DNA from 3 places in the Burkholderia arboris genome. Region 3 is predicted to be linked to each of the others. Evidence: predicted binding sites of a transcription regulator. Region 3 holds the regulator's gene; each other region holds the start of a gene.
The links. The regulator HrcA, encoded in region 3, represses chaperone genes, less so after heat shock. The targets are predictions, from matches to a motif close to TTAGCACTCNNNNNNNNNGAGTGCTAA.
Positions count from the first base shown of each region.

Region 1: OHZ10_RS21320 (co-chaperone GroES) is a predicted target of HrcA. The motif match lies at 5,847-5,873, and genes of this name have one in related genera.
Region 2: rpoH (RNA polymerase sigma factor RpoH) is a predicted target of HrcA. The motif match lies at 3,391-3,417, and genes of this name have one in related genera.

Region 1 is NZ_CP109822.1:884,296-894,905, reverse strand. It holds gene OHZ10_RS21350 (PhnD/SsuA/transferrin family substrate-binding protein) at 1-570, shown strand, start outside; gene OHZ10_RS21345 (ABC transporter permease) at 570-1,385, shown strand; gene OHZ10_RS21340 (ABC transporter permease) at 1,408-2,196, shown strand; gene OHZ10_RS21335 (sigma-54 interaction domain-containing protein) at 2,187-3,305, opposite strand; gene OHZ10_RS21330 (class II aldolase/adducin family protein) at 3,426-4,106, opposite strand; gene OHZ10_RS21325 (lipase family protein) at 4,480-5,763, shown strand; gene OHZ10_RS21320 (co-chaperone GroES) at 5,906-6,196, shown strand; gene groL (chaperonin GroEL) at 6,209-7,849, shown strand; gene OHZ10_RS21310 (LysE family translocator) at 8,018-8,632, shown strand; gene OHZ10_RS21305 (DUF6697 family protein) at 9,180-9,551, shown strand; gene OHZ10_RS21300 (hypothetical protein) at 9,606-9,824, shown strand; gene OHZ10_RS21295 (PTS sugar transporter subunit IIA) at 9,957-10,478, shown strand; gene OHZ10_RS21290 (acetylglutamate kinase) at 10,527-10,610, shown strand, end outside.
Region 2 is NZ_CP109821.1:3,252,253-3,262,862, forward strand. It holds gene leuA (2-isopropylmalate synthase) at 327-1,976, shown strand; gene OHZ10_RS15290 (nuclear transport factor 2 family protein) at 2,120-2,503, opposite strand; gene OHZ10_RS15295 (acyloxyacyl hydrolase) at 2,549-3,118, opposite strand; gene rpoH (RNA polymerase sigma factor RpoH) at 3,480-4,415, shown strand; gene cydP (cytochrome oxidase putative small subunit CydP) at 4,845-5,126, shown strand; gene OHZ10_RS15310 (cytochrome ubiquinol oxidase subunit I) at 5,116-6,696, shown strand; gene cydB (cytochrome d ubiquinol oxidase subunit II) at 6,728-7,864, shown strand; gene cydX (cytochrome bd-I oxidase subunit CydX) at 7,925-8,047, shown strand; gene OHZ10_RS15325 (family 20 glycosylhydrolase) at 8,610-10,610, shown strand, end outside.
Region 3 is NZ_CP109821.1:744,478-755,087, reverse strand. It holds gene dnaJ (molecular chaperone DnaJ) at 1-26, opposite strand, end outside; gene dnaK (molecular chaperone DnaK) at 292-2,244, opposite strand; gene OHZ10_RS03590 (thioredoxin family protein) at 2,392-2,817, opposite strand; gene grpE (nucleotide exchange factor GrpE) at 2,828-3,373, opposite strand; gene OHZ10_RS03580 (hypothetical protein) at 3,729-3,890, shown strand; gene OHZ10_RS03575 (RNA-binding S4 domain-containing protein) at 3,862-4,269, opposite strand; gene hemH (ferrochelatase) at 4,354-5,418, opposite strand; gene hrcA (heat-inducible transcriptional repressor HrcA) at 5,554-6,576, opposite strand; gene OHZ10_RS03560 (NAD kinase) at 6,708-7,610, shown strand; gene recN (DNA repair protein RecN) at 7,630-9,279, shown strand; gene glnE (bifunctional [glutamate--ammonia ligase]-adenylyl-L-tyrosine phosphorylase/[glutamate--ammonia-ligase] adenylyltransferase) at 9,373-10,610, opposite strand, start outside.

The DNA of each region.
Region 1 (10,610 bases), on a different replicon from region 3:
CTGTCCGACTTCAGGATCTACAACCTCGATCCGCAGGCCGGCGCGGCGGCCGTCGCGGCCGGCCGCGTCGACGGCTTCTTCACGCTGTCCGACGCGTATTCGCTGGTCGACAAGCAGGTCGGCAAGATCATCTGGTCGACCAAGACCGCGCCCGACGACTGGAAAATGCGCGCGGAACTGTGGGCGTCCGACGATTTCGTGCGGCGCTACCCCGACATCACGCAGCTCGTCGCGACCGCCTACGTGCGCGCCGCGCACTGGATCTCGCAACCGCAGAACCGCGACGCGTACGTGAAGATCCTGAGCGCATCGGGTCAGCCCGAAAGCGTCGTGCGACGCGAATACGCGGACGAATCGACGCCGTGGAAGGAGCAATGGACACCGCTCTTCACGCCGGCGTTGACCGGCCACTACCGCGACGTCGTCGCATACAGCCGCCAGGCCGGCCTGACGTCCACACCGGTCGACGTGAACGCACTGCTCGCGCCGGCTTTCGTGTCGACCGCGCTCAAGCAGCTCGGCCTCGACGGCTATTGGCGCGCCGACGCCGCGCGCGTCGCGAGCCGCTGATGCCGACGCGTGCCCTCGCACCGGACGGCTTGCGCGCGATCCGCCTGCCCGGCATCGCGCGGCTCGGCGAGCACGCGCTGTGGTGGATCACGCCCGTCGCATGCGCCGCGCTGTGGTGGCTCGCGAGCGCGCAGCGCTGGTTTCCGCCGCAGCTCGTCGTGCCGCCGGAGCGCCTCGCGGCGACGCTGCGCACGCTGCTCGACACCGGCGAGTTGCGCGACAACCTGCTGATCACGCTGCATCGCCTCGTGCTCGGTTTCGCGATCGGCGCAACCGGCGGCGCCGCGTTCGGCATCCTGCTCGCGCGCAGCCGGTTGTTCTCCGACTATCTGCGACCGACGTTCGACCTGCTGCGCCAGGTGCCGACGCTCACGCTGATTCCGCTGCTGATCCTGTTGATCGGCGTCGACGAGCCGCTGAAGCTCGTCGTCGTCGGCAAGGCCGTGTTCTTCCCGGTCGCGCTGGCCGCGTACACGGGCGTGCACGACGCGCCGCGCGATCTCGTCGAGATGGCGCGTCACTACGGGCTCGGCCGCTTCGCCCTGTTGCGCGACGTACTGCTGCCGGCCGCGTTGCCGCCGCTGCTGACGGGCGTGCGGATCGCGCTCGCGCGCGCGTGGCTCGCGCTCGTCGCGGTCGAGCTGCTCAGCGCCGACAGCGGGATCGGCCAGATGATGGAACTTGCGCGGCAGATGCTGCGGCTCGACGTCGTGCTCGTCGACGTCGCGGTGATCGGGCTGATCGGCTTCGCGCTCGACCGATCGATCGCGCTCGTGCAGCGCTACGCGTTGCGCTGGCAGACACCCTTGCGCTGACCCTGACTGGATACGCTTCGGCATGACCTTCGCTACTCGCGCTTTCTCGTTCGCCCCGCTGCGCCGTCGCGCCCGCGGCCTTGTCGTGCCGGCCTTGCTGGTTGCCGCATGGCAAGTCGCGTCGTCCGGCGACGCGGCCCATCAATACGCATTCGTGCCGCTGCAGCAGGCCGGCGCGGCGCTCGTCGAACTCGCCCGCAGCGGCGAACTCGCGACCGATCTCGGCGCGAGCCTGCGCCGCACGACGCTCGGGCTCGGGTTCGGCGTCGCATTCGGGCTCCTGTTCGGTGCGGCGATGGCGCGTTCGCCCCTTGTGCGCAAGCTCGCCGAGCCGGCGTTCCAGGCGCTGCGCTACGTGCCGCTGCTCGGGTTGATTCCGCTGCTGAGCCTGTGGGCCGGCACCGGCGAATTCGCGAAGGTGTTCATCATTGCGCTTGCCGCGTTCTACCCGATGACCACCGCCAGCTTCGACGGGCTGCGCCGCGTCGATCCGCGCTATGTCGAGCTTGCGCAATCGTACCGGCTGACGCGCATCGGCCTGTGGCGCGACGTGCTGATCCCGGGCGCGCTGCCCGACCTGTTCGCCGGCGTGCTGCAAGCCGTGCCGTTCGCGTGGATCACCGCGACCAGCAGCGAACTGCTGTTCAACACGGGAGCCGGGGTCGGCAGCCTGATGCAGAACGCGCAGGCCGGCGCGCGCGCCGACGTGCTGCTGGTTTGTGTCTTGGGTGTGACGGCGCTGGCCGTCGGGATGAGTGCGTTATGCGAGCGGATCGCGCAGCGCGCGCTGCGCTGGCGCGATCACGCCTGACGGCGCAGCCGTGCGTCGGCGTCGCCCGCGTCGCGCGGCTTCAGGATGCCGAGCTGCGCGAGCCGTGCGCGCACGATGTTGCGCGACTGGTCGAGCAGGCGCGACATGCGCAGCTGGTTATGATCGCTGTAGTCGAACACGCTGCGGTAGACGGTGTCCTCGATGTGCTGCCACAGCGACGGCGTGCCGAGATCCAGCAGCTCGATCACCGCGTGACGGAGCGCCTCGGTCGCTTCGGCGACGTCGCGTGCGCGGCGCGCCGGTGCGGCAGCCGCGCCCGGTGCGTCGGCCGTGTCGGGCGCGAGCGACAGCGCCGAGAACTGCAGGTCGCCGACGTCGATCGCGCCACCCGCGCAGATCAGCACCGCGTGGTGGATCACGTTCTCGAGTTCGCGAATGTTGCCGGGCCACGCGTGCGCGTGCAGCCGCGCGCGCGCGGCGTCGGTCAGCGTCGGCGCGGTCACGCGCAGCCGTTTCGCATAGGTGTCGATGAAATGCTCGATCAGCGGTGCGATGTCGCCGGGCCGCTCGCGCAGCGGCAGCAGGCTCAGTTTCACGACGTTGAGCCGGTAGTACAGGTCCTCGCGGAAATTGCCCGCGCGCACCGCGGCTTCGAGGTTCACGTTGGTCGCCGCGACGAGCCGCACGTCGATCTTCACGGTCTTGCGCGAGCCGACCGGCGTCACTTCGCGCTCCTGCAGCACGCGCAGCAGCTTGACCTGCGCGGACAGCGGCAGGTCGCCCACTTCATCGAGAAAAAGCGTGCCGCGATTCGCGGATTCGAACCAGCCGGGCTGGCTGTTGATCGCACCGGTAAACGCGCCGCGCTCGTGCCCGAACAGCTCGCTCTCGATCAGCGTCTCGGAGAACGCGCCGCAGTTGACCGCGACGAACGGGCCGTCATGGCGCTCGCTCAGCGAATGCACGAGACGCGCAATCAGCTCCTTGCCGGTGCCGCTTTCTCCAGTGACGAGCACCGTCGCATCGCTCGGCGCGACGAGCTGGATGCGTTCGAGCAGCACCCGCGATTTGGGATCGTCGAACGTCAGTGCCTTCGCGCGGATCGTGATCGCGTGCGAAGTCGGGTCCGGCAAGCTGAAGATGGCCATGGCACGACCGGCGTGTTGAACGGGGAAGGTTCGACGATAGCAAGACGCGCGCCGGCCACGAACCAATTCATCGAGCTATCGGTATGACGGCGGCCGGATTGCGCCGGCCGCCGCACGGCATCATGCGAGGCCGGTCATCTTCCATTGCTGTTCGAGCGCACCCGGCCCGAAGTCGAGCGAGCCGCCGAGCGGTTCCGCGAGCGCCTGGAAATACGCGGCTTCCTCGAGGATCAGGATGTACTTCGACACGTCGAGGATCGACTTGCCCCAGAACGTCGCGCCGCCGTTCGCCTCGATGATCGCCGGCACGTCGGGATCGCGCCGGATCGTGTCGACGATGAAGCGCGGCTCGCCGGGGCGGCGGTCGACATAGACCGGAATCTCGCGGGCCCGCGTGTAGCGGGCGGCCGGTGCATAGCGGATCGGCAGCGGACGATGCGCGCTCGCCCACGCGCCGAGGTACGGGCCATGCACGTGAATCACGACGTCGACTTCCGGCGCCTCGCGGAACACGCCCGCGTAGCGCGGGCCGTTGCCGCCCGCGCGCGCGTCGCCATGCAGCACGTCGCCGTCGAGCGTCACGACGACGGGCTGGATCTCCTGCGACGCGGCCCACGGGCTCGGCGCCGACAGCGCAACGACGAGCTCCGTGCCGGGCACGCGCTGGAACGCCTGGAACGTGTTGGTTGCGGATAGCGTGCGCGTTTCCTTCAGCACGCGCGCGGCCTGCGTGAATTCGCGCGTGGCGCGCTCGACGAATGCCACGAGTTCGCCGCTGTCGATGGCTTGGGTGACGGACATGAGGACGGGTTCCTTGATCGGTGGACGGATGAGCTTGCGTCGCGACACCGCAACGCACGGCACCGGATCAGCAGCAATCGTGCCAGCCGGGCAAACGCTCGCCGCAAACCGGCCGGTGCGGCGCGGGCACGCGATGCGCGACTCGCGCCGTGCAGTCTGTGTGCATGTGTCTGTTGCAAGAGCAACAACGTGGCGGCCGGGATTGCTGCTCGACGCGCAGCCGACACGCGTGCGCGCTCGTCCCGGTATGGATCGCGCGCCCGTGATACCGCGCGCAGTATGCGCAACGAGCCCGCTGGTTCAAAACTTGCATCGTGGTCGACCCGCGCCGGCCCTGCACGGTGCATCCGATCTCACCGACCTTCATCCGACCATGACGCTTCTTCCCCTGCGCGGCCTCGCCGCACGCACGCTGCTCGTATCGGCGCTCGCCTTGCCTTCCGTCGTTTCACTCGCAGCGTCTCCCGGCCATGTTCCCGTGCCCGATCCGTTGCAAGGCGACGGCCGCGTGTCCGCGTTCTACACATGGGATCGCGACATTCCGGCCACGCCCGGCGCGCTGCTGCGTTCCGAACCGCTGCCCGCGGCGCTCGGGCTCGCGAGCGCCGCCCGGCAACTGCGCATCCTGTATGCATCGACCGACGGCGTCGGCGGCCATACGCCGATTGCCGTGTCGGGCGCGCTGTTCGTGCCGCGCGGCACGCCGCCGGCCGGCGGCTGGCCGATTGTCGCGTGGGCGCACGGCACGTTCGGGATGGCCGACATCTGCGCGCCGTCGTGGTTCGGCCGCTCGTATCGCGACGTGCGCTACCTGAATGCGTGGCTTCAGCAAGGATTCGCGGTGGTCGCGACCGACTACCAGGGGCTCGGCACGCCCGGCCCGAATCCGCAGCTCAACAACCGTTCGAACAGCTACACGCTGCTCGACAGCGTGCGCGCGGTGCTCGGCGGCGTGCCGGGCCTCGCGAACGATGTCGTGCTCGTCGGCCAGTCGCAAGGCGGTTCGGCCGTGTTCGCAGCGGCTGGCTACGCGCCCGTCTATGCGCCCGAACTCGCGATCCGCGCGACCGTCGCGACCGGGACGATCTACAACGCATCGCGCGCCACGCTCGCGTCGCTGCCGAAGTTCGACACCGCATACCGGCGCGATCCCGAGCGGGTCGATCCGACGCTCGCGTACCAGTTCTATTCGGTGCTGTCCGCGCAGCAGATCGACCCGTCGCTGCGCGCCGATGAAGTACTGACCGAGCGCGCGCTGCCGATCCTCGAACAGGCGCGCATCGGCTGCCTCGCATCGCTCGAGGATGACGCGGCACTCGCACACCTCACGCACGCGAACACCGTGAAACCGGGCGGCGATGCACGGCTGCAGGCATGGTGGGACGACTACCTGACGTCCCCGACGCTGAAGATCTCCACGCCCGTTTTCATCGGCGCGGGCGCGGACGACGGGCTGGCGCCGCTCGAACTCGCGCTCGCGAAGGATGCGTGCGCGGCCGGTACGACCGTCGAGGCGCACCTGTATGCGGGCCGCGAGCACAACGGCACCGTCAACGCATCGCTCGCCGATTCGATTCCGTTCGTGAAGCGCGTGCTGGCCGGCGAGACGATTCACCCGGTCTGCTCGCCGGTCGCGCAGCAGGCCGTGTCGCAATAGCCGGTTCCCGGTGCTTTGCACGACGGCGCGAATGCTTGTGCAAATCCGTTATTGGATCGCGCCGCCGCGCATTTTTATACTCGTCAGCACTCTCTGTTAAAGAGTGCCAGCCAAATTCGACAGATCAGCACAGGACGAAAAGATGAGCCTACGCCCCTTGCACGACCGCGTGATCGTGAAGCGACTCGACCAGGAAACCACCACCGCATCGGGCATCGTGATCCCCGACAGCGCCGCCGAAAAGCCCGACCAGGGTGAAGTGATCGCCGTCGGCCCGGGCCGCAAGGATGCGGACGGCCAGCGCATCGTGCCCGACCTGCAGGTCGGCGAGCGCGTGCTGTTCGGCAAATACGCAGGCCAGGCCGTCAAAGTGGACGGCCACGAGTTTCTCGTGCTGCGCGAGGAAGACATCGTCGCGGTCGTCAATCAATAACGGAGCGCAATCATGGCAGCCAAGGAAATCATTTTCAGCGACATCGCACGGTCGAAGCTGACCGAAGGCGTGAACATCCTCGCGAACGCGGTGAAGGTCACGCTCGGGCCGAAAGGCCGTAACGTCGTGCTCGAACGCAGCTTCGGCGCACCCATCGTCACGAAGGACGGCGTGTCGGTCGCGAAGGAAATCGAACTCGCGGACAAACTGCAGAACATCGGCGCGCAGCTCGTGAAGGAAGTCGCGTCGCGCACCAGCGACGCCGCCGGCGACGGCACGACGACGGCCACCGTACTCGCACAGGCAATCGTCCGCGAAGGCCAGAAATACGTGGCGGCCGGGCTCAACCCGCTCGACCTGAAGCGCGGCATCGACAAGGCCGTTGCCGCGGCCGTCGACGAGCTGAAGAAGATCAGCAAGCCGACCACCACGAGCAAGGAGATCGCGCAGGTCGCCACGATCTCCGCGAACGGCGAGGAATCGATCGGCCAGCGTATCGCCGAAGCGATCGACCGCGTCGGCAAGGAAGGCGTGATCACCGTCGAGGACGGCAAGTCGCTCGCCGACGAGCTCGACGTCGTCGAGGGGCTGCAATTCGATCGCGGCTACCTGTCGCCGTACTTCATCAACAATCCCGACAAGCAGATCGCCGAGATCGAAAGCCCGTACATCCTGCTGCACGACAAGAAGATCTCGAACATCCGCGACCTGCTGCCGGTGCTCGAACAGGTCGCGAAGTCGGGCCGCCCGCTGCTGATCATCGCCGAAGACGTCGAAGGCGAAGCGCTCGCGACGCTCGTCGTGAACAACATCCGCGGGATCCTGAAGACCGTCGCGGTCAAGGCGCCGGGCTTCGGCGATCGCCGCAAGGCGTTGCTCGAAGACATCGCGATCCTCACCGGCGGGCAGGTGATCGCCGAGGAAACGGGCCTGACGCTCGAGAAGGCGACGCTCGCCGAACTTGGCCAGGCGAAGCGCATCGAGGTCGGCAAGGAAAACACGACCGTGATCGACGGCGCCGGCGATGCGAAGAACATCGAAGCGCGCGTGAAGCAGATCCGCGTGCAGATCGACGAAGCGACATCGGATTACGATCGTGAAAAGCTGCAGGAACGCGTCGCGAAACTCGCGGGCGGCGTCGCGGTGATCAAGGTCGGCGGTGCGACCGAGATCGAAGTGAAGGAGAAGAAGGATCGCGTCGACGACGCGCTGCACGCGACGCGCGCGGCCGTCGAGGAAGGCATCGTGCCGGGCGGCGGCGTCGCGCTGATCCGCGTGCGGCAGGCCATCCGCGAACTGAAAGGTGTGAACGCCGATCAGGACGCCGGCATCAAGATCGTGCTGCGCGCGCTGGAGGAACCGCTGCGCCAGATCGTCACGAATGCGGGCGAGGAAGCGAGCGTCGTCGTCGCGAAGGTCGCGGAAGGCGCGGGCAACTTCGGCTACAACGCGCAGACGGGCGAGTACGGCGACCTCGTCGAATCGGGCGTGCTCGATCCGACCAAGGTGACGCGCACGGCACTGCAGAACGCGGCGTCGGTCGCGGGGCTGCTGCTGACGACCGACGCGACCGTGTTCGAAGCGCCGAAGGATGCGGCGCCGGTTGCCGGGCCCGGCGGCCCGGGTGCGGGCGGGCCGGGGTTCGATTTCTGATGATGGACGGTGCGCGCCGGTTCGCCGGCGTGCGTGCGGTCCTGCTGGAACATGAAACGCGTGGCGACGGAAGTCGTCGCGCGTTTTTTCTTGGGATCGACCGTATGCGTGGCCGTTACCGCGCTCGGGTAAGATGAAAGTCCGTCCGCCCGCGCCGCCGCTCACGCCATGTCGACCACCCTCAACACCTTGCTTCCGCTCGCCGGCGTCCTGCTGCTGAGCGTCGCCAGCCCGGGCCCGAACTTCGTGATCGTCACGTCGACCGCCGTCGTGTCGCGCCGCGCGGGCGTGATGACGGGGCTCGGCCTCGCCGCCGCGTCCGGCACCTGGGCCGCGATCGCGATCGCCGGGTTGAGCCTGCTCGTGACGCACGTCGCATGGGTCCACACCGCGCTGCGGCTCGCCGGCGCCGCCTATCTGATCTGGCTCGGCCTGAAAATGATCGTGACGGCGCGCAAGCCGTTGCCCGATTCCGCGCCGGCAGCTGCGTCCGACTGGAAGGCGGCGAAAAAGGGCTACGCCGTCAGCATGACGAACCCGAAATCCGTCGCGTTCTACGGCAGTATCTTCGCGCTGATGGTGCCGGCCCGTGCGCCGGCGTGGCTCGATCTCACGGTCGTCGTCCTGTCGATCTCGATCTCGGCCGCGTGGTATTGCGCGATGGCGCTGCTCGCGTCGCATCCTTCGGTGCGTGGGTTGCTGGTCCGGCGCAAGGCAGTGCTCGATACGGCGGCCGGCCTGCTGCTGATCGGGGTGGGCGGACGGATGCTGGCCGGACGCTGATCCGCTGCGCCCCCTCCCCGTCGAACCCTCGCCGCTCATCGTCACGTCATCCATGCACGCCATCGTCGACGGCGGCGAATGGCCGTGGGGCAGCGGTGGCGCGAATGGCGCGTTCGGCCGCGCACCGCACCGCACCTGCGCACCTCTGTGGCCATGCGCGTAACGGGCGACCAAGCACATTTACGACCTTTTTACTTGCGCGCGCGAATACGTTCACTAGAATGGGTTCGCCATCCACCACCGAGACGCGACATGCGCATCCGAAGTCCTCGCCCTCCGAGTTGCTTCTCTGCCTGACAGGCAGGACGCCTGCGTCTCGCTTTCCCGAGCCTCCGTCCTGCCGCCTGGCGGACGGTGCGCGCCGTAGTCATTCCCGTGCAAGCCCGAACACGACGTCGATGCGATAACCGCGCATCGTGACGCGTGCGCTCGAGCGTGTGTGCGCAGCACATCCCGTGCGACGACGCATCATCGATCCGCCGATCCGACCCATTTACTTTGCATGCCTGATTTCATCCAGGAAAATTTCCGTTACCGGAGACCGGTCATGTTCGAGATCGACAAACAGTACACACGCGAATTCATTCACACCGCCTGCGGCGGCAGCAAGCAGGGATTCCTGCCGACGAAGAACGGCAAGGTGGTGGCCGCCTGCCTGCGCGCGGACCTCAACCCGCATGCACCCGACGTAATCCTCTGCGACGGCAGCGCGTCCGCTCGCTCGGCCGGCAGAACGCTCGCCGCGCAGCGCGATGCGATTCCGGTGTTCATCAAAACGGCAACGGACGCCTACCGCTTCGTCGGCCAGTACGTCGTCAACGAATCGCTCACGGCGCCGCTCGACTGCGCGCCTTACGTGCGCAACAGCGGCTTCACGGCCGCGCAGATTTCACGCGTGCTCAAGCTCAAACGCAGCTGACACGCACGGCGCATCCCGCGCCGTACCTCGGGCGTCTTTCATACAGGAGCAATCATGCTGGGCTTGACGTTCTGGAAACACGTACACGGCACGCGGACGGATGCCATCCGCGAAGACAGGACGATCGCACACGACCGGCACCGCCGCGTGTCGAGAACGCTCGTGCTGACCAGCGCCGCCGTGGCGTTCGCGGCGATCGCGTTCGGCGCGCCGGTGGTCGGCATTTCGGTCTTTCTGCTGACGACACTGCCGTTCGTGCTGTCAGGTACCTGACGATATCGGTGTCGGGCCCGGTTCCATCGACGATCGATACGACATTTTAATACCCGGCCCCCACGTCTCTGACACCGTCTTTACGCGGTTTTGTCTAGGATTTCCTTGTCATCCCGACACGGAGAGATCCGCATGCAAACGCAGCAGGCCGCCGTCGGCGGCCAACCCGACCCTCCCCACCGACACGGCGGCACGCCGCTCGCGACCCGGCTGGCCGACGCCTGTCCGCCGGAGCACATCCTGCTCGACGTGCCGGTGGAAAGCGCAATCCAGTTGTTCGACCTCGTCGCGCGATACATCGAGCGCAGCAGCGGGGTGTCCGCCGAACGGATCAGGACCGAACTCATCAAGCGCGAACAACTCGGCTCGACCGGCCTCGGCCAGGGCGTCGCGATTCCGCATGCACGGGTCGACGGGCTCGGCTCGGCCGTCGCGCTGTTCGTTCGCGCGCTGTACCCGTTCGCGTTCAACGCGCCGGACCGCAAGCCCGTGCGCGAATTCATCGTGCTGGTCCTGCCGCAAGCGGACGACCGCGCGCACCTCGAACTGCTCGCGGACGCGGCACGGTGTTTCAGCGAACGTCCGTTTCGGCAAGCGTCGCGCGATGCGCAAAGGCCCGACGAGATTCACCTGCTGATGCAACGCACGCACTGATGCCGCGCCGTGCGGCGGCAGGCACTCCCTTCATCCTTCTGGATTCCCATGTTCCCCGACCCTGAAAGTCCCACCCTTACGTCACGGCGCGTCGCCGGCCTGGCCCGCTCGCTGCCGTTCATGCATGCCCTG
Region 2 (10,610 bases), 1.1 Mb from region 3:
CCTGGCATAGAGTGGTCGCCATGCGTTCCTTTCCGAACACCCTCCGAATTACCTCCGGCCGCCTAGCGCGGCCGCTATCGCTACGACTAGCCTAAGGCTGTCGTAGCGCCGTGTGCTGTCCGCACGGTCCCTCCCAGCAGTTCCTCGCAGTACCCCTCTCGCAGTTTTTACAACCGAAGTCGTCAGCATTCGTCCGTCTATCCGTCGGCCGATTCGCGAAGATCATCCGCATCTGCGGCGCCATTGTGCGCGGCGGTGCGAGGCAGCGCCAACCGTCGCCCATGCCGCCCGTCTTCGCTCGCGACTTGAGACCCGAGGTCCAGAAGATGCAGCGCAATCCGCAAGACAAATACCGTCCGTTCGAGCCCGTCCGCCTCAATGGCCGCCGCTGGCCGTCCCGCACCATCGAGCGTGCGCCCGTGTGGATGAGCACCGACCTGCGCGACGGCAACCAGTCGCTGATCGAGCCGATGAGCATCGAGCAGAAGCTGGAGTTCTTCGAGATGCTGGTTGCGATCGGGTTCAAGGAGATCGAAGTCGGTTTTCCGTCGGCGTCGCAAACCGACTTCGATTTCGTCCGCAAGCTGATCGACGACAAGCGGATTCCGGACGACGTGACGATCGAGGTGCTCGTGCAGTCGCGCGAAGACCTGATCGCCCGCACGTTCGACGCGCTCGAAGGCGTGCCGCGCGCGATCGTGCACCTGTACAACGCGGTCTGCCCGTCGTTCCGCCGCATCGTGTTCGGGATGTCGAAGAACGACGTGAAGGCGCTCGCGATCGACGGCACGCGCATCGTCAAGGAACACGCGGCCGCGCGCCCCGATACGCAGTGGACCTTCCAGTACTCGCCGGAAACCTTCAGCATGACCGAGCTGACGTTCGCACGCGAGATCTGCGACGCGGTCGCGCAGACGTGGCGCCCGACCCGCGACCACAAGATGATCGTCAACCTGCCGGCCACCGTCGAAGCCGCGAGCCCGAACGTGTTCGCCGACCAGATCGAATGGATGGACCGTAACCTCGCGTATCGCGACAGCATCGTGCTGTCCGTGCATCCGCACAACGACCGCGGCACCGCGGTCGCGGCAGCCGAACTCGCGCTGCTCGCGGGCGCCGACCGCATCGAGGGCTGCCTGTTCGGCAACGGCGAGCGCACCGGCAACGTCGATCTCGTCACGCTCGCGCTGAACCTCTACACGCAGGGCATCGACCCGGGCCTCGACTTCTCCGACATCGACGCGGTGCGCCGCGTCGTCGAGCGCTGCAATCAGATTCCCGTGCATCCGCGCCACCCGTACGCGGGCGACCTCGTGTTCACCGCGTTCTCGGGCTCGCACCAGGATGCGATCCGCAAGGGCTTCGCGCAGCAGCGCCCCGACGCGGCCTGGGAAGTGCCGTACCTGCCGATCGACCCGGCCGACCTCGGCCGCAGCTACGACGCGGTGATCCGCGTGAACAGCCAGTCCGGCAAGGGCGGCGCAACGTTCCTGCTCGAACGCGGAATGGGCTTCACGCCGACGCGCCGCGTGCAGATCGAATTCAGCCATGCAGTGCAGACGCTCGCCGACGCATCGGGCGAGGAAGTGACGGGCGACGCGATCTGCGCGCTGTTCGCACGCGAATTCTTCGAGACCGACGGCCCGGCCGCACGGCACGGCAGCAGCGCACGCTGGCAGAACCGCGAGATCGCGGCAGCGGCGCCCGCCGCCGATGCGACGCCCGAGGACGCGGTGCGACGTTTCGCCGCGGCATTTGCAGCGGCCGCCGGCGCCGCGATCGACGTCGCGTCGTGCGAACACGCCCGCACGACGGACGGCCGGATCGCGGTATCGGTCGGCTGCCGGGTCGGCGATGCGCCGCTGCGGCACGGTGTCGGCCTGCATGCCGATGCGGCGAGCGCCGCGCTCGACGCGGTCGTCAGCGCGATCAACCGTTCGGCCTGGCACTGCACGGACCGCCGCGTGGCGGCGTGACCGCCGGGCTTCGACTCAGGGTGACATGCCAGCGAGCGGTGCGTGACCGCCCGTGCGCCGCGCAATCCGCGCCGCACGGGCCAGCAAAAAGCGGCCCACAAGGCCGCTCGATTCGGGAACATGAAAAGGAGCGCGATGCGCGCTCATGTCTCGGTCGCGCACCGCGTCGCCTGCCACGCGAACAGGCTCCAGCGGCCCTGCTCGTGCGTGTGGACGGAGGTATAGGCAATCGGGAAGACCAGACCGCCGTTGTTCGTTTCCATCTCGATCAACGCGCGCCCCGTGACGACGCAGGTTTCGTCGCCGACGGGCAACACGTCCTGAGACTGGATTTCGATCTGGCGATAGCGGCGGCGGCCGGCGACGATGGCGTCGATGAACTGCTGCTTGGTTTCGCGTTTGCCATTGGTGTGGACGAAGAACACCTTGTCCGACAATAGCGCGTCGAGCGCCTCGCCGTCCCCGTCCACCATCGCCCGGAACCGATCGCGCTCGAGCGCGCGGATCGCATCGATCACCTTCGCCATCGCCTGACTCCTCGGCAACGCGCCCGCCGTGCGCGGGCGTACGGATCAGAAGTTGTACTGCACGTAGAACTGGTGGAAATTTATACCAGGATTCGGCTCTTTGATACCCGCGTTAGACACATGTTCAAAACGGTAGCCGACCTGATACTGTTGCCGTTGGCCGAACTGCACGCCGACGCCCGCAGTCGGTGCGAACTGGAACGCGGTCGACAGCGAAAAATTGTTCGAGATCGTCGGGTGTGTCAGAAGCCGCACACCACCGCCGGCCTCGATGAACGGGCGAATCTCCCCCGCGCTCCTGATGAAGCGGAACATCGGCGTCACGCCGAATTCGCCGATGCTGCTGTGGACGTTGCCGCCCGTGTGCCAGTACCCGACGTGCCCTTCGACGACAAACGCGAAGTGCCAGCCGCCGACCTGCCACCAGTTCCAGCCCGGATCCCACACGACGCCGAGATCGCCCTTGTCGATCCCGCGACGATCCGAAAACCCGCCGCCCGCCTGGATCCCCCATCGATCCGCAAACGTCGCACCCGATCCGCCCAGAAGTGACGCTGCCAACAATGCATGCAGCGCAAGCCGGCTGCGGGGCCGGCGATTCTTCTTATTGTTCATCTGACACTCCAACTTTTTGGGTTGAATGGAGCCTGCCGCAACGGCTTGGCCCGAGCGAACTGAATGTTATGGTAAAGGACTTTTCGGATCGGCATCACGAAGCGAAATGGCTTCCTTCCAAAACGACAAAAATCGAAATCGTCTACTGATTGTCATCAGAAACAACGGCTTACGGAACTTCGCGTCGCGCCTCCTGTCGCAGATTAGACTATCGACTCCACTTGATCGATAGAAAAACCGGGAACTCGGATGCCCCCGCCCGCTCTAAGGAATTAGCACTCGTCTTGCGGGAGTGCTAAGATGGCCCACGGAATCTCATTCGAGACCGGGGGTTTGTCCCTGATTCCAAAGGAGTTTTTTAGTGAGCAACGCCCTGACCCTCCCGAATACCCTGAGCCCGACGCCGGCCAAGGCCGAATCGGCAGGCTCGCTGGCGCTCGCAGCCCAATCGATGTTGCCCGGCCAGCTCGGCAACATCGACGCGTATATCCAGGCCGTCAACCGCATCCCGCTGCTGACCGCCGAAGAGGAACGCCAGTACGCAACCGAATTCCGCGAAGGCAACAACCTCGACTCGGCGCGCCGCCTCGTGCTGTCGCACCTGCGTCTGGTCGTGTCGATCGCGCGCAACTATCTCGGCTACGGCCTGCCGCACGGCGACCTGATCCAGGAAGGCAACATCGGCCTGATGAAGGCCGTGAAGCGCTTCGATCCGGCGCAGAACGTGCGTCTCGTGTCGTATGCGATCCACTGGATCAAGGCCGAGATCCACGAGTACATCCTGCGCAACTGGCGCATGGTGAAGGTCGCGACGACGAAGGCGCAGCGCAAGCTGTTCTTCAACCTGCGCAGCCACAAGAAGTCCATGCAGGCGATGACGCCCGAGGAAATCGACGGCCTCGCGCAGGAACTCAACGTCAAGCGCGAAGACGTGACCGAGATGGAAACGCGCCTGTCGGGCGGCGACATCGCGCTCGAAGGGCAGGTGGAAGACGGCGAGGAGTCGTACGCGCCGATCGCCTACCTGGCCGACTCGCACAACGAGCCGACCGCCGTGCTCGCCGCGCGTCAGCGCGACTCGCTGCAGACGGACGGCATCGCGCAGGCACTCGAGGCGCTCGACGCCCGCAGCCGCCGCATCATCGAGGCACGCTGGCTGCACGTCGACGACGACGGCTCGGGCGGCTCGACGCTGCACGATCTCGCGGCCGAATTCGGCGTGTCCGCGGAACGTATCCGCCAGATCGAAGCGAGCGCAATGAAAAAGATGCGCACTGCCCTCGCCGAATACGCGTAAATCCACGGCGATTTAGAGCGCCTCATCGAAAACCGCTGCCCGACCGGCAGCGGTTTTTTTTCGCCCGTCTTTTTCGCGTGCTTGCACACGCTTCTGCGTGCGCTTCAGCGCGCATTTCTCCGCCCGTTTCTTCGTCCGTTTCTTCGTCCGTTTCTTCGTCCGTTTCTTCGTCCGTTTCACTGCCGATTAATTTGACCTGATTCGTCGGGTATCAGGCCGTTTCCGGGCCCCTTCCGCATAACCTTGATCTGCCTCAACTTTTGCCCCGCGTTTCGCGACGGTCTGCCGCAGCGCAGCACTCGGCATCGGAAAGCCGTCCTTTTAAAATTGGCATGTCCGGCGCAAAAGGATTAAAACAGCTTCACGGCCGTCATAAATCCGACGTAAAGTCGCCCCAAATCCGACCTAAATCGATTCAGGATAATCGCCTTGATCTCGATCAATAAAGAGCCTGCGCCGCCGTCTCCCCCGCGGCCGGCCCGCACGATCGGCTGGCGCGCGCGCATCGCCGCGTGGGCACACGGACCGACCCTCGCCCGCGACATCACCCTGGTGCTGATCGTCAAGCTGATCCTCCTGATGTCGCTCAAATACGCATTCTTCAATCATCCGCAGGCCGAGCACATGTCGCTTCCGCCTGCCGCCGTCGCCGAGAAGCTGCTCTCGGTGCCGGCGCCTGCATCCACCGAGGGAGACCACCATGATAAGTAGCGAAGTCGTCGATCTGTCACGTCTGCAGTTCGGCATCACGGCGCTCTACCATTTCCTGTTTGTGCCGTTGACGCTCGGCCTGTCCTGGCTGCTCGTCATCATGGAAGCCGTCTACGTGATGACCGGCAAACAGGTCTACAAGGACATGACCCAGTTCTGGGGCAAGCTGTTCGGCATCAACTTCGCGATGGGCGTGACCACCGGCATCACGCTCGAATTCCAGTTCGGTACGAACTGGTCGTACTACTCGCACTATGTCGGCGACATCTTCGGCGTGCCGCTCGCGGTCGAAGGCCTGATGGCGTTCTTCCTCGAATCGACATTCGTCGGCCTGTTCTTCTTCGGCTGGAACCGCCTGTCGAAGGTCAAGCACCTGATGGTCACGTTCCTCGTCGCGCTGGGCTCGAACCTGTCCGCGCTGTGGATCCTCGTCGCGAACGGCTGGATGAACAACCCGGTCGGCGCCGAGTTCAACTACCAGACGATGCGCATGGAGATGACGAGCCTGTTCGACGTGCTGTTCAACCCGGTCGCGCAGGTGAAGTTCGTGCACACGGTGTCGGCCGGCTACGTGTCGGCGGCGATGTTCGTGCTCGGCGTGTCGTCGTGGTACCTGCTGAAGAAGCGCGACGTCGACTTCGCGCTGCGCTCGTTCGCGGTCGCGGCCGGCTTCGGCCTCGCAGCGACGCTGTGCGTGATCGTGCTCGGCGACGAATCGGGCTATACGACCGGCGAAGTGCAGAAGATGAAGCTCGCCGCGATCGAATCCGAATGGGAAACGCAGCCGGCGCCAGCATCGTTCACGCTGATCGGCATTCCGAACCAGGAAGCACAGCGCACCGACTACGCGATCAAGATCCCGTACGCGCTCGGCCTGATCGCGACGCGCTCGATCGACGAACCGGTGATCGGCCTGCGCGAGCTCGCGAAGCACAGCGAGGAGCACATCCAGAGCGGGATGGTCGCGTACGGCGCGCTGCAGAAGATCAAGCAGGGCGACACGAGCGACGCGACCCGCGCGCTGTTCGACCAGCACAAGCAGTATCTCGGCTACGGGCTGATGCTCAAGCAGTTCACGCCGAACGTGGTCGATGCGACGCCCGAGCAGATCAAGGCCGCCGCGAAGAAGACGATCCCGCCGGTCGCGCCCGTGTTCTTCTCGTTCCGGATCATGGTGGCCCTCGGCTTCCTGTTCGTCGCGACGTTCATCGCCGCGTTCTGGTTCTGCGCGCGCCGCGAACTGCTGCAGGACAACCGCCGCTGGTTCCTGCGCTATGCGGTGTGGGCGATCCCGCTGCCGTGGATCGCGATCGAATTCGGCTGGATCGTCGCCGAGCTCGGCCGCCAGCCGTGGACGATCGCCGGCGTGCTGCCGACGCACCTGTCCGCGTCGAGCCTGCAGCCGAGCGACCTGTACCTGAGCCTCGCGGGCTTCATCCTGTTCTATACGGCGCTGTTCGTCATCGAGATCAAGCTGATGTTCAAGTACGCGCGCCTCGGCCCGTCGTCGCTGCATACCGGCCGCTATCACCACGAAATCGCAGCCGCCAGCGAGCACGCCCCGGCGTGAGCACGCACCTGAAACGGAACAAGGAATCGCTATGGACTATGCAACTCTCAAGCTGATCTGGTGGCTGCTCGTCGGCGTGCTGCTGATCGGCTTCGCCGTCACCGACGGCTTCGACATGGGCGCGACCGCGCTGCTGCCGTTCCTCGGCAAGACCGACGAAGAGCGCCGCATCATCGTCAACACCGTCGGCGCAACGTGGGAAGGCAACCAGGTGTGGCTGATCACGGCCGGCGGCGCGATGTTCGCCGCCTGGCCGCTCGTCTACGCGGCGTCGTTCTCCGGCTTCTACTTCGCGATGCTGCTCGTGCTGTTCGCGCTGTTCTTCCGGCCCGTGGGCTTCGACTACCGCAGCAAGCGGCCGGACCCGCGCTGGCGCGCGGGCTGGGACTGGGGCCTGTTCATCGGCGGCTTCGTGCCGGCGCTCGTGTTCGGCGTCGCGTTCGGCAACCTGCTGCAGGGCGTGCCGTTCAAGTTCGACAGCGACCTGCGCGTGACCTACTACGGCAGCTTCTGGGCGCTGCTGAACCCGTTCGCGCTGCTGTGCGGGCTCGTCAGCCTCACGATGCTCGTCGCGCACGGCGCCGCGTTCATCAAGATGAAGACCGACGGCGTGATCGCGCGCCGCGCCTCGATCGCACTGCGCGCGGCGTCGTTCCTCGCGGTCGTGCTGTTCGTGCTGGCCGGCGTGCTGGTGGCGTCTTATATCGGCGGCTTCCACATCACCCACGCCGCACCGACCGACACCGTCGCGAACCCGCTGCTCAAGGACGTCGCCGCCGGCTCGGGCCTGTGGCTCGCGAACTACAGCGAATTCCCGTGGATGATCGCGGCGCCTGTCGTCGGGATCGCAGGCGGCGTGCTCGCGCTGCTGCTCGCCGGCTCGAAGCAGGAGAAGACGGCGTTCTTCTGTACGGGCCTGATGATCGTCGGCGTGATCCTGACCGCGGGCTTCTCGATGTTCCCGTTCATCATGCCGTCGTCGCTCGACCCGCGCAGCAGCCTGACCGTGTGGGATTCGACGTCGAGCCACATGACGCTGCAGGTGATGCTGTTCGCGGTGATCGTGTTCCTGCCGCTCATCCTGATCTACACGAGCTGGGTGTATCGCGTGATGCGCGGCAAGGTCACGCACCAGACGCTCGAAGAGAACAAGCACTCGATGTATTGATGCATTGAACCGGGCCGGGGCGCACGCTCCCTCGCCCACCGTTTCGCAAGGAGTCGGACCATGTGGTATTTCAGCTGGATTCTCGGTATCGGCGTCGCGCTGTCGTTCGGCATCGTCAACGCGATGTGGCTCGAAGCGCGGCAGAAGGCGCAGGAGGCGCCCGTGCGCGCACGCCGCGACTGACGCCCGGCGCGCGCGGCCGATCGCGCGGCCGCCGTCCGGAACGAACCTCGCCTCGCGCGAGGTTTTTTTTCGTCCGGCCCCGCCGGACAGGTGCCGGGAGCCGATGCCAATTTAGCGCCAGATTGATACCACTTGAATACCAATAAAAGGTTTCATAAGATCTTTGGACACGGCCGCTGACAGGCCGATTCCTTCTGGGTGGGGGAGACATGCGAATCCCGTGTGTGGCGCGCGCCGGCGCGCCATGTCGACGTCCGCGTACGGCGGTGTCCGCCGTCGCGCTCGCGCTCGTGCGCGGCCGGCCGAACCGGGCCGACTGCGGTCGGCTTGCCGCCGCGGCAATTGCGGCGCGGCACCGATGATCATGCGCACATCACCGCGCCGATCCGATCGGCACGCGTGCCCGCCTCCCGTTCCGTAACGCACGCCTCCGCGTGCAGATGGCGCGCGGTGCAGTCGCATCGCCCCGCGTGCCGGTATCTCCCGCAGCTCCATTGAAAGACCCGAACGCCGCGACGTCGCCCCACGACGCCGCCAGGCCCCCTTTTTTTCAGGAGTTCGAATGAAGCGTACCTTGCCATCCCTTCTTGCAAGTCTGCTGATCGCGGTGCTGTCGCCAGCCGCGAATGCGGCCCAACCGGCGCCGGCCGCCTCCGGCGCGACCGCCGGCACCGCGCTGGCCACCGCGCAAGCCGCCAGCCTCGCGGCGGCGCTGTCGAACGGCCTCGCGTTGCGCGTCGCCGTCGACAACAACCACGCGGGCACGGCCGGCGTGCCGTGCGCCGATCTCGGCGCCGACGGCGCGGCCTGCGCGACGGGCCGCCTGATCCTGCAGAACCGCGGCCACCAGGCGATCGCCGACGGTGGCTGGAAGCTCTACCTGCACAGCATCCGCCGGCTGCTGCGGATCGACCGTCCGGGCTTCGCGCTGCGGCGGCTCACCGGCGACCTGTACGAACTGACGCCGCAGCCGGGCTCGGTGCGGCTCGCACCCGGCGAGCGCCTCGAGCTGCCGTTCGTCGCCGAATACTGGCTGCTGCGCTACAGCGACGTGATTCCGCGCCCGTATGTCGTCGTCGACGGCGCACCGCCTGCCGTGCTCCGCTACAACGACACCGACAACGAGCTGCGCTACGTCGAATCGCTGCCGGCCGACGCGCAGAACAACTCGACCGGCAATGCGCCGCCCGTGGCCGCGCGGCCGGATGCGAGCCGCGCGCTGCCGAGCGTGAAGCGCGAACAGCCGCTGCCCGGCACGCTCGACCTGCGCGGCGTCGAGCTCGCGCTGCCGGACCTGCCGGACGCGCAGGTCGCGGCGCTGCGCGAACGCGCGACGACTCTCGGGCTCGACGGCGCACGCATACCGGTTCGCGGCGCCGTCGCGCCGCGCCGGCTGCCGGCCGACATCGCGACGCCGGGCGGCTACCGCCTCGCGATCGGGCCGCGCGGCGTGCTGATCGAAGGCTACGATCGCGCGGGCCTCTACTACGGCGTGCAGACGCTCTACTCGCTCGCGCCGGCCGGCGGCGGCCCGATCCCGGCGATGCTCGTCGAGGATGCGCCGCGCTTTACCCATCGCGGGATGCACGTCGATCTCGCGCGCAACTTCAAGCACCCGGCGACGCTGCGCCGCCTGATCGACCAGATGAGCGCGTACAAGCTCAACCGCCTGCACCTGCACCTGTCCGACGACGAAGGCTGGCGCATCGAGATTCCCGGCCTGCCCGAGCTGACCGAGATCGGCGGGCGCCGCTGCCACGACCCGAGCGAGACGCGCTGCCTGCTGCCACAGCTCGGCTCGGGCCCCGACAACCGTTCGGGCGGCGGCTACCTGACGCGCGACGACTACGTGTCGCTCGTGCGCTACGCGGCCGCGCACTTCGTGCAGATCATCCCCGAGATCGACATGCCCGCGCATGCGCGCGCGGCCGTCGTGACGATGGAAGCGCGCTACCGGCGGCTGCATGCGGCCGGCCGCGAGCAGGAAGCGAACGCATACCGGCTGCTCGATCCGCAGGACACGACGAACCTGACGACGGTGCAGTTCTACGACCGGCGCAGCGACCTGAACCCGTGCGTGCCGGGCGCGCTCAATTTCGCGTCGAAGGTGATCCGCGAGATCGCGGCGATGCACGCGGACGCGCAGGCGCCGCTGCAGACGTGGCACTACGGCGGCGACGAAGCGAAGAACATCTTCCTCGGCGCGGGCTTCCAGCCGCTGAACGGCACCGACCCGAACAAGGGGCGCATCGATCTCGCCGCGCAGGACAAGCCGTGGGCGCGTTCGCCCGCGTGTACGACGCTGCTCCAGCGCGGCGAGATCAAGTCGATCGACGAGCTGCCGACGCGTTTCGCGAAACAGGTGAGCGCGGCCGTCAACGCGAACGGGATCGACACGATGGCCGCGTGGCAGGACGGCATCAAGCATGCGAACGGGCCGCAGGACTTCAGCACGCGCCACGTGATGGTGTCGCTGTGGGACACGATCTTCTGGGGGGCGTCGGACAGCGCACGCGACCTGAGCGGCAAGGGCTACCTGACGGTGCTCGCGCTGCCCGACTAC
Region 3 (10,610 bases):
ACCTCGTAGTAATCCCGTTTCGCCATATCGATTCACTGTGCCGCCACGCATCGCGCACGCGGCGGCTCCTTTCGCCTGCAGTAAAGTCTCTCGACTCGTCTGGCGCTGCGCCGTCCGCGGACGGCTCGCGCAGCACCCGCCAAAAAACAAATGTGCCCGGAGGGCCGCGAAGCCCGCCAGGCGTGGAGTCGATCCGGCCATCCGGAAGGAAAGACAGACCGCTTTTCAGCCGCTGGTCAGTCGCGCCGCGCGCGTTTCCACGCGCGGCGTGCGGTGCCATTGCAACCCGGCTTAGTCCTTCTTCACTTCCTTGAACTCGGCGTCGACGACGTCGTCGGCAGCCTGCTGTGCGCCACCCGCGTGGGCCGCGCCTTCCGCTGCACCGGCCGCGCCAGCCGCACCTGCCTGCTGGGCCTGCATGTCGGCGTACATCTTCTCGCCGAGCTTCTGCGACACCTTGCCGAGTTCCTCGACCTTCGCGTCGATCGCCGCCTTGTCGGCCGACGTGTCCTTCAGCACTTCCTCGAGCGACTTCAGCGACGCTTCGATCGCTTCCTTCTCGCCCGCGTCCAGCTTGTCGCCGTACTCGGACAGCGCCTTCTTCGTGCTGTGGACCAGTGCATCGCCCTGGTTGCGCGAATCGGCCAGCTCGCGCAGCTTGTGGTCTTCCGCTGCGTTCGCTTCCGCGTCCTTGATCATCTGGTCGATTTCAGCTTCGGACAGGCCCGAGTTCGCCTTGATCGTGATCTTGTTTTCCTTGCCGGTCGCCTTGTCCTTCGCGCCGACGTGCAGGATGCCGTTCGCGTCGATGTCGAAGGTCACTTCGATCTGCGGCACGCCACGCGGTGCGGGCGGGATGCCTTCGAGGTTGAACTCGCCGAGCAGCTTGTTGCCCGCTGCCATTTCGCGCTCGCCCTGGAACACCTTGATCGTCACGGCGCCCTGGTTGTCGTCGGCCGTCGAGTACACCTGTGCGTGCTTCGTCGGGATCGTCGTGTTCTTGCTGATCATCTTCGTCATCACGCCGCCGAGCGTCTCGATACCGAGCGACAGCGGGGTCACGTCGAGCAGCAGCACGTCCTTGCGGTCGCCCGACAGGACCTGGCCCTGGATCGCCGCGCCGACTGCGACGGCTTCGTCCGGGTTCACGTCACGGCGCGGATCCTTGCCGAAGAACTCCTTCACCTTTTCCAGCACCTTCGGCATGCGCGTCTGGCCGCCGACCAGGATCACGTCGTCGATGTCCGACACCTTGACGCCGGCGTCCTTGATCGCGATGCGGCACGGTTCGATCGTGCGCTCGACGAGGTCTTCCACCAGCGCTTCCAGCTTCGCGCGGGTGATCTTCAGGTTCAAGTGCTTCGGGCCCGACGCGTCCGCCGTGATGTACGGCAGGTTGATTTCGGTCTGCTGGCTCGACGACAGCTCGATCTTCGCCTTTTCAGCGGCTTCCTTCAGGCGCTGCAGCGCGAGCACGTCCTTCGACAGGTCGACGCCCTGCTCCTTCTTGAACTCGCCGATGATGTAATCGATGATGCGCTGGTCGAAGTCTTCGCCGCCGAGGAACGTGTCGCCGTTGGTCGACAGCACTTCGAACTGCATTTCGCCGTCGACGTCCGCGATCTCGATGATCGACACGTCGAACGTACCGCCGCCGAGGTCATACACGGCGATCTTTCGATCGCCCTTCTCGACCTTGTCGAGACCGAACGCGAGCGCGGCTGCGGTCGGCTCGTTGATGATCCGCTTGACTTCGAGGCCTGCGATGCGGCCGGCGTCCTTGGTCGCCTGGCGCTGGCTGTCGTTGAAGTACGCCGGCACCGTGATCACGGCTTCCGTGACCGGCTCGCCGAGGTAGTCTTCGGCCGTCTTCTTCATCTTGCGCAGCACTTCCGCCGAAACCTGCGGCGGCGCGAGCTTTTCGCCGTGCGCTTCAACCCATGCGTCGCCGTTGTCGGCCTTGACGATGGTGTACGGCATCAGGCCGATGTCCTTCTGGACTTCCTTCTCTTCGAAGCGGCGGCCGATCAGGCGCTTCACCGCGAACAGCGTGTTCTTCGGGTTGGTCACCGACTGACGCTTGGCCGGCGCGCCGACGAGCACTTCGTTGTCGTCCATGTAGGCGATGATCGACGGCGTGGTGCGCGTGCCTTCCGAGTTCTCGATGACCTTGACCTGGTTGCCTTCCATGATGGCGACGCACGAGTTCGTGGTGCCGAGGTCAATACCGATGATCTTTCCCATTTTTCCTAATCTCCAGAAATGCTTGTTTGCTGCACGAAACCCCGCGCTTTTGGGCGGTTTCGCACGCCAGAATTCAACTCTGTTCCCGAAATGCGTCCGTCCGGTCCGTTTTCAAGACCCGACGAGCGATGCGGATATTAAATTTTTTCAATCGCCGCCGGCCAGCGGATCGCCGCCCGGCGGATCGCCGGCCGCCGCCGCGACCTTCGCCCGCGCCGCCGACACGGCCGCCTGGAACTGCGCGAGGCCATGCCAGCCCGTCGCGCGGCCCAGCCGCTTGCCGCGGTGGAAGAAGAACCACGTCGGCACGCCGTGCAGCCCGAAGCGGCGCCCCAGCTGATGGTGTTCGTACACGTTGCAATGGAACCACTTCAGATCCAGCGCGCGGATCGCGTCGGGCTGGGCGAGCATCGCCTTCTTCGCGATCTCGCAGTTGAAGCAGTCGACGCCCCAGAAGAACACCACCGCCAGCGCGTCGCCCGCGCCGCCGATGGCCGCGTCGAACGTGCCAGCGTCGAGCGCCTGCATGTCGAACGCGTCGAACGCGGCCGGATCGACGCCGGCGGGCACCATCCCGGCAGCCTTACTTCGGCTGGGCGACGGTGACGAGCGCCGGACGCAGCACGCGGTCGGCGATCGTATAGCCCTTTTGCAGCACGGTGACGACGGTGTTCGGCTCCTGGTCGGCCGGCACCATCGAAATCGCCTGGTGCTGATGCGGATCGAACTTCTCGCCGACCGGGTTGAGCGCGACGACGCGGCCCTTCTCGAGCGCGCTCGTCAGCTGGCGCAGCGTCAGCTCGACGCCTTCGCGGACCTTCGCGATGTCGCCGGACGTGTCGCTGACGGCCGCTTCCAGGCTGTCCAGCACCGGCAGCAGGTGTTCCGCGAAGCTCTCGATCGCGAACTTGTGCGCCTTCGACACGTCGTCCTGCGCGCGGCGGCGGACGTTCTCGGTCTCGGCCTTCGCCCGCAGGTAGCTCTCCTGCAGCTCGGCGACCTTGGCTTGAGCCTCCGCGAGCGCCGCGTCGGCTGCTTCGGCGGCGGGAGCGGCGCCTTGCGCCGCCTGCTTCTCGCTGCCGATGTCTTCGGCCGATTGGGTAGCCGGGTTCTCTTGCGTGTTTTCCATGTCGCTGAAAGTCGATTAGAGGTTGAAGCCAAATCGGCAACCGCCGGACCGTATACCCGGCGGAACCGCACATTGTTGGTGCAAATAAGGGCGAAAACTGCGATTTCAAGAGGGTTATTCGCCGGCATTCGCCAATGCCGCGAAACAACCGCGCCGCCCGGCGGGGCGTGGCCCGCACAGTCCACCAGATCGGGCGAAACCGGCTGTAACAACGCTTACCTGGCAAGTACTAGCTTGGCACAGGCCCGCTGCACTACACTCCAGTCAAGCGTCGGAAAAGCGTGTTTACCCCTAGCTGACCGCCGCCTGACATCCACCTGGCGCCGTTTTCACCCTTGAGCCCGAGGGGAGTACCGTGAAACTGACCTTTGCGATATCGGTGGTCGCGCTGGTACTCATTGCCGGCACCACCACCATCTGCCTGTCCGGAGCCGTTACCGACCGCACGACCGAATACGGCAGCGCGCGGGCGACATTCGACCAGATGTTCAGCGCCCACCCGAAAATCTGTCGATGATGCGCCGGTCGCGCTTCGTCGGCCGGCCGTGCAGTTCGGCCGCCGGCTCGCGATACGTGCGGCGCCGCTCCAGTTCGGCGAGCCGCGCGGCCCGCCCTGCTTCCGTTTCCGCGTAAAGCGCCTGCGCGACGCTCGCAGGCCCGCGCACGTCGCACACGCCCAGCACGGCAATGTGCCAGACGATGCCGTCGATCGCAATCTCGACCTCGTCGCCCACCCGCACGTCCTTCGCCGGCTTGACCGCCGCGCCGCCGATCTTCACGTGCCCCTTGTCGACCGCATCGGTCGCGAGCGAGCGCGTCTTGAAGAAGCGGGCCGCCCATAGCCATTTGTCGATGCGCAGCTTTGCGCCGGGATCCGTGGAAATCTGGTAGTTCATGTCAGCCTCCGCCGGGCCGCCCCAAGGAGGCTGACCGTCCCCTCGGGGGGCAGCGAGCAAAGTGAGCGTGGGGGTCGTTTCATCTCAGTTCACCGTTTCGGGCTGCGCGGCCTTGACCGGCCAGCCCTGCAGATTCTCGGCGACGATCTCGCCGACCGCGCCGATCCACGCGGGCGCGCCGTTCAGGCACGGAATGCGGTGGAACGTCTTGCCGCCGCCGGCGAGGAACGCGTCGCGCACTTCCATGCCGATCTCCTCGATCGTCTCCAGGCAATCGGCCGTGAAACCAGGACAGAACACGTCGGCCCGCCGCACGCCGGCCTCGCCGAACTCGCGCAGCGTCGGCGCGGTGTACGGCTGCAGCCATTCGGCCTTGCCGAAGCGCGACTGGAACGTCACGCGGCATTCGGTCGTCGACAGCCCGAGCGCGGCCATCAGCAACGCGCCCGTCTGCTGGCACTGGTCGTGATACGGGTCGCCGAGGTCGAGCGTGCGCTTCGGCACGCCGTGGAAACTCAGCACGAGCTTGTCGCCGGCCGCGAAATCGGGGCGGCCGTGCTGCGCCCAGTACTGGCGCACCTGCTCGGCCAGCGCATGGATATAGGCCGGATGGTCGGCGTAATGCCGTACCGTGCGCACTTCCGGCTGGTTGCGCATGCGCGCGAGCGCGTCGAAGGCGGCATCGAAGGCGGTGGCCGTGGTCGACGCCGAGTATTGCGGATACATCGGCATCAGCAGCACGCGCTCGACGCCCGCGCGCTTGAACTGCGCGAGTGCGTGCGAAATGCTGGGGCTGCCGTAGCGCATCGCGTAGTCGACCGTCACGTGATAGCCGTTCGACGTGAGCAGGTGCCGCACGCTGTCGGTCTGGCGCTCGGTGTACACGCGCAGCGGCGAGCCCTCGGGCATCCAGACGGCCGCGTATTTCTTCGCGGACGCGCGGCCGCGCAGCGGCAGGATCAGCGTGCGCAGCAGCACCTGCCAGACGGCCTGCGGAATCTCGACGACGCGCGGATCCGACAGGAATTCGGCGAGGTAGCGCCGCACCGCACGCGGCGTGGGCGCGTCGGGCGTGCCGAGATTGATCAGCAGCACACCGATGCGATGGGCAGCCGCGATGCTCGAAGGCGGCTCAAGATCGAAACGCATGGGCAAGAACGTGCTCGGGGCACGGGACCGGACGGCTCTCAATTATAGCGGGCCGCCCCGTGCCGTTCGGCCGACTGTCGGCGCGGGCGGCATTGCGACACGATGACGGGGCGGGATCAGGCTGCCGATTGCAGCCTATTGCTGGCTCAGCGTGAGCGACAGCAGGCGCGCGGTGATGTCGACGATCGGGATCACGCGGTTGTACGCCATGCGGGTCGGGCCGATCACGCCGAGCGTGCCGACGATCTGCCCGTTCACCTCGTAAGGCGCGGTGACGACGCTCATTTCCTCGATCGGCACGAGCGTCGATTCGCCGCCGATGAAGATCTGCACGCCCTGGGCGTGGCTCGACACGTCGAGCAGTTGCAGGAGGCCCGTCTTTTGGTCGAACACGTCGAACAGCTTGCGCAGCCGCGCCATGTCGGACGACAGATCCGCCACTTCGAGCAGGTTGCGCTCGCCGGAAATCAGCACGGTGTCCTCGGTGTCGGGCACCTCGGTACTGGCCGTCACGGCCGCGTGCATCAGCGTGGTCATGTCGCCGCGCAGCTGGTCGATCTCGTCGCGCAGGCGGCGGCGCACCTCGTCGAACGACAGGCCGGCGAAATGCGCGTTGATGTAATTGGACGCCTCGGTCAGCTGCGACGGCGAATAGTCGCGCGGCGTCGCGAGCATCCGGTTCTGCACGTCGCCCTCGGGCGTGACGATGATCAGCAGGATGCGCTTGTCGGACAGGCGCATGAACTCGATCTGCTTGAACACGTGGCTGCGGCGCGGCGTCAGCACGACGCCCGCGAACTGCGACAGGTTCGACAGCACGCTCGCGGCGGCCGCGACCACCCGCTGCTGCGGCTCGCCGGCCTGCAGCGTGTTCTGCACCTGCCGCGCGACGGCTTCGGCGTCGATCGGCGCCTCGACCGTCAGCATCGTGTCGACGAACAGCCGGTAGCCGCGCGGCGTCGGCACGCGGCCGGCCGACGTGTGCGGGCTCGACACGAGGCCGAGCTCCTCCAGGTCGGACATCACGTTGCGGATCGTCGCCGGGCTCAGCTCGAGCCCGGAATAACGGGACAACGTGCGCGATCCGACTGGCTGACCGTCGGCGATATACCGTTCGATCAGGGTTTTCAGGAGGGTTCGTGCGCGAGGATCTAGCATGGTGGAAAATTTTAGCGCAACCGCGCGACCGCGGCGAGTGGCGTCTCCCTCCGTTGCGCGGGCCGGCCCGATCCGGCCCCTTCGGCGCACAGCCGGTTCTTTTCGTCAACGAGCTATGGTGTAATGCCGGCATGAAAACCGGTAATCAGTTCAATACTGTCGCGCTCGTCGGCCGGAGCAACACGCCCGTCATCGCCGAGCCGCTCGCCACGCTGGCTGCCAGCATCGCGAAGCTCGGCTTCGAGGTCGTGTTCGAAGGCGATACCGCGCGCGAAATCGGCATCACCGGCTACCCGGCGCTCACCCCGGCCGAAATCGGGGCGCGAGCGGATGTGGCGGTGGTGCTCGGCGGCGACGGCACGATGCTCGGCATCGGCCGCCAGCTTGCGCCGTACCGGACACCGCTGATCGGGATCAACCACGGGCGGCTCGGCTTCATCACGGACATCGCCGCGGCCGACATGCACGCGCTCGTTCCCGTGATGCTGGCCGGCAAGTTCGAGCGCGAGGAGCGCGCGCTGCTCGAGGCGCGGATCATGCGCGACGGCGAACCGATCTACCACGCAATCGCGTTCAACGACGTCGTCGTGAACCGCAGCGGCTTCTCCGGGATGGTCGAGCTGCGCGCGTCGGTCGACGGCCGGTACATGTACAACCAGCGTTCGGACGGCCTGATCGTCGCGACGCCGACCGGCTCGACCGCCTACGCGCTGTCGTCGGCCGGCCCGATTCTTCACCCGCAGCTGGCGGGCATCGTGCTCGTGCCGATCGCGCCGCATGCGCTGTCGAACCGGCCGATCGTGCTGCCCGACGATTCGAAAATCGCGATCCAGATCGTCGGCGGGCGCGACGTCAACGTGAACTTCGACATGCAGTCGTTCACGTCGCTCGAACTGAACGACACGATCGAGGTGCGCCGCTCGAAGCACACGGTGCCGTTCCTGCACCCGGTCGGCTACAGCTACTACACGACGCTGCGCAAGAAGCTGCACTGGAACGAACACGCCTCGAACGAAGACGACAAGGCGTCCTGACGCCGCTCCGCCCTACATCATGCTCCGCCACCTCTCGATCCGCGACTTCGTCATCGTGGCCGCGCTCGATCTCGAATTCGACAGCGGCTTTTCCGTCTTTTCCGGCGAAACCGGCGCCGGGAAATCGATCCTGATCGACGCCCTTGCCCTCGCGCTCGGCGAACGTTCCGACGCGAGCGTCGTGCGTACCGGCTGCGGCCGCGCCGACATCACGGCCGAATTCACGCCGCACGACCGCGTCGCGCGCTGGCTCGACGAACACGCGTTCGACGCCGAGGACACCGTGATGCTGCGCCGCGTGATCGACGCGAATGGCCGTTCGCGCGCGTTCATCAACGGCACCAGCGCGACGCTCGCACAGCTGCGCGAACTCGGCGAGATGCTCGTCGACATCCACGGCCAGCACGCGCACCAGTTGCTGATGCGGCCCGACGCGCAGCGCGAACTGTTCGACACGCACGCGGGGCTCGTCGCCGATGCGGCGAACGTCGCACGCGCATGGCGCGTGTGGCGCGACGCGACGCAGGCGATCGACGCCGCGAAAGCGCACGAGCGCGAGTTGCAGCTCGAACGCGAAAAGCTCGCGTGGCAGCTCGCCGAGCTTGACAAGCTCTCGCCGCAGCCCGGCGAATGGGACGAAGTCAGCAACGAACACAAGCGGTTGTCGCATTCGGCGAACCTGATCGAAGGCGTGCGCGGCGCGCTCAACGCGCTGTCCGAATCCGACGACGCGATGCTCCCGCAACTCGGCGCGATCGTGTCGAAGCTGCGCAGCCTGGCCGACTACGACACCTCGCTCAGCGATGCGCTCGCGTCGCTCGAACCGGCCGAGATCCAGTTGCAGGAAGCCGTCTATTCGCTGTCGCACTATGCGCAGCGCGCCGATCTCGATCCCGAGCGGCTCGCGCAGGTCGAAACGCGGCTCGATGCGTTGCACTCGACCGCCCGCAAGTTCCGGCTGCCGCCCGACACGCTGCACGAGGAACATGCGGCGCGCCGCGCGCAGCTCGTCGCGCTCGACGCAGCCGCCGATCTCGGCGCGCTCGAAGCGACGCAGGCCAAGGCGCGCGAAGCCTATCTCGCCGACGCCCGGCACCTGTCCAAGGCGCGCGCGCAGGCCGCGAAGGCGCTCGGTACGGCCGTCACGACCGGCATGCAGGAATTGTCGATGGCGGGCGGCAGTTTCGAAGTCGCACTCGTGCCGCTTGCCGACGGCGGCCCGCACGGGCTCGAGCAGGTCGAATTCCGCGTCGCCGGGCATCCGGGCGTGCCGCTGCGGCCGCTCGCGAAGGTCGCGTCGGGCGGCGAGCTCGCGCGGATCAGCCTCGCGCTCGCGGTCATCGCGAGCGCGGCAAGCCCGACGCCGACGCTGATCTTCGACGAAGTCGATACGGGGATCGGCGGCGGCGTCGCCGAAGTGGTCGGCCGCCTGCTGCACCAGCTCGGGCGCGACCGCCAGGTGCTGTGCGTGACGCACCTGCCGCAGGTCGCCGCGCGCGGCGACCATCACTTCCAGGTCGCGAAGGGCGCCGACGATCGCGGCGGCACGGTGTCGACGGTCGTCGCACTCGACCGCGCCAACCGGATCGAGGAAGTCGCGCGGATGCTCGGCGGGCTCGAGATCACCGCCACCACCCGCAAGCACGCGAAGGAAATGCTGGCGGCCTGACGCGGCCGCCTGCTCCGTTCAAGCCGAACGGGTTCGCACATTGGCGATTCAGGGCGGTGCGCGGGTCGATACCGCGCACTGCCCTGCTTTCGTTCAAACGCCCGTTTCAACCGCGCCGAACACGCGCTCCCACAGCGCCGTCACCGCAGCCCGCTCGTCGGCCACCATCGCCGGATCGACACGCGCCTTCTCCATCCCGTCGAGCCGCAGCTTGTGCTGCAGCTTCCGGTACTTGCGGTACGCCGCGCCGACGCGCTCGGCCTCGTCCTCGCCCATCAGCCCGAAGCGGGCGACCTCGCGCAGCAGCGCGATGTTGCCGGTATTGCGGATCAGCTCGGCGTCGCTCGACGCATGCAGCAGCACCCAGTACTGGACGATGAACTCGATGTCGACCATCCCGCCGCGATCGTGCTTCAGGTCGAACAGCTCGGTCTGGTTCGGGTGGCCGGCAAACACCTTGCCGCGCATGTCGACGATCTCCTTCGCGAGCACGCCGCCGTCGCGCGGCGTCGTCAGCACCTGCTGGCGGATCGCCTCGAAGTCCGCGCCGATCTGCGCATCGCCCGCGCTGTAGCGGGCACGCGTCAGCGCCTGGTGCTCCCACACCCACGCGGTGTTCGCGGCGTCGCCCTCGCGCAGCTGATAGCGGCGGAACGCATCGAGATCGGTGACGAGCAGCCCGGCCTCGCCGTTCGGCCGCAACCGCAGGTCGATGTCGAACAGCGCCCCCGCACCGGTCGCGGTCGTGAGCCACGTGATGAGGCGCCGCGTGAAGGTCGTGTAGACGTCCGCCGAGCGCTCGTCGGGGTCGTCGTACAGGAAGATCAGGTCGAGATCCGACGCGTAGCCGAGCTCCTTGCCGCCCAGCTTGCCGTACGCGATCACCGCGAACTTCGGCACGTCGCGATGGCGCTTCGCGAGCTGCGACCAGACGACTTCGATCGTCACGTCGAGCACCGCGTCGGCCAGCTCCGACAGCCGGTCGCTCACATGCTCGACCGACAGTTGCCCGGCCAGATCGATCAGCAGGATCCGGAACACCTCCGCGTGCTGCGCGTGGCGCAGCAAGTCCATCTGCTGCTCGGGGCCGTCCGCCGCCGCGAGGCGTGCGCGCAGCGCGTCCTTGAACGCGGGCCAGTCGAACGGGCTCGCGATCGCCTCGTCGTCGAGCAGCTCGTCGAGCAGTTGCGGGTGGCGGATCAGGTAGCCGCCGCCCCAGCGCGTCGCGCCGAGCACCGACAGCACGCGGTCGAGCGCGGCCGGGTATTCGGTCAGCAGCGCGAGATAGACGCCGCGCCGGCTGACCGTCTCGAGCAGGTCGAACAGGCGCA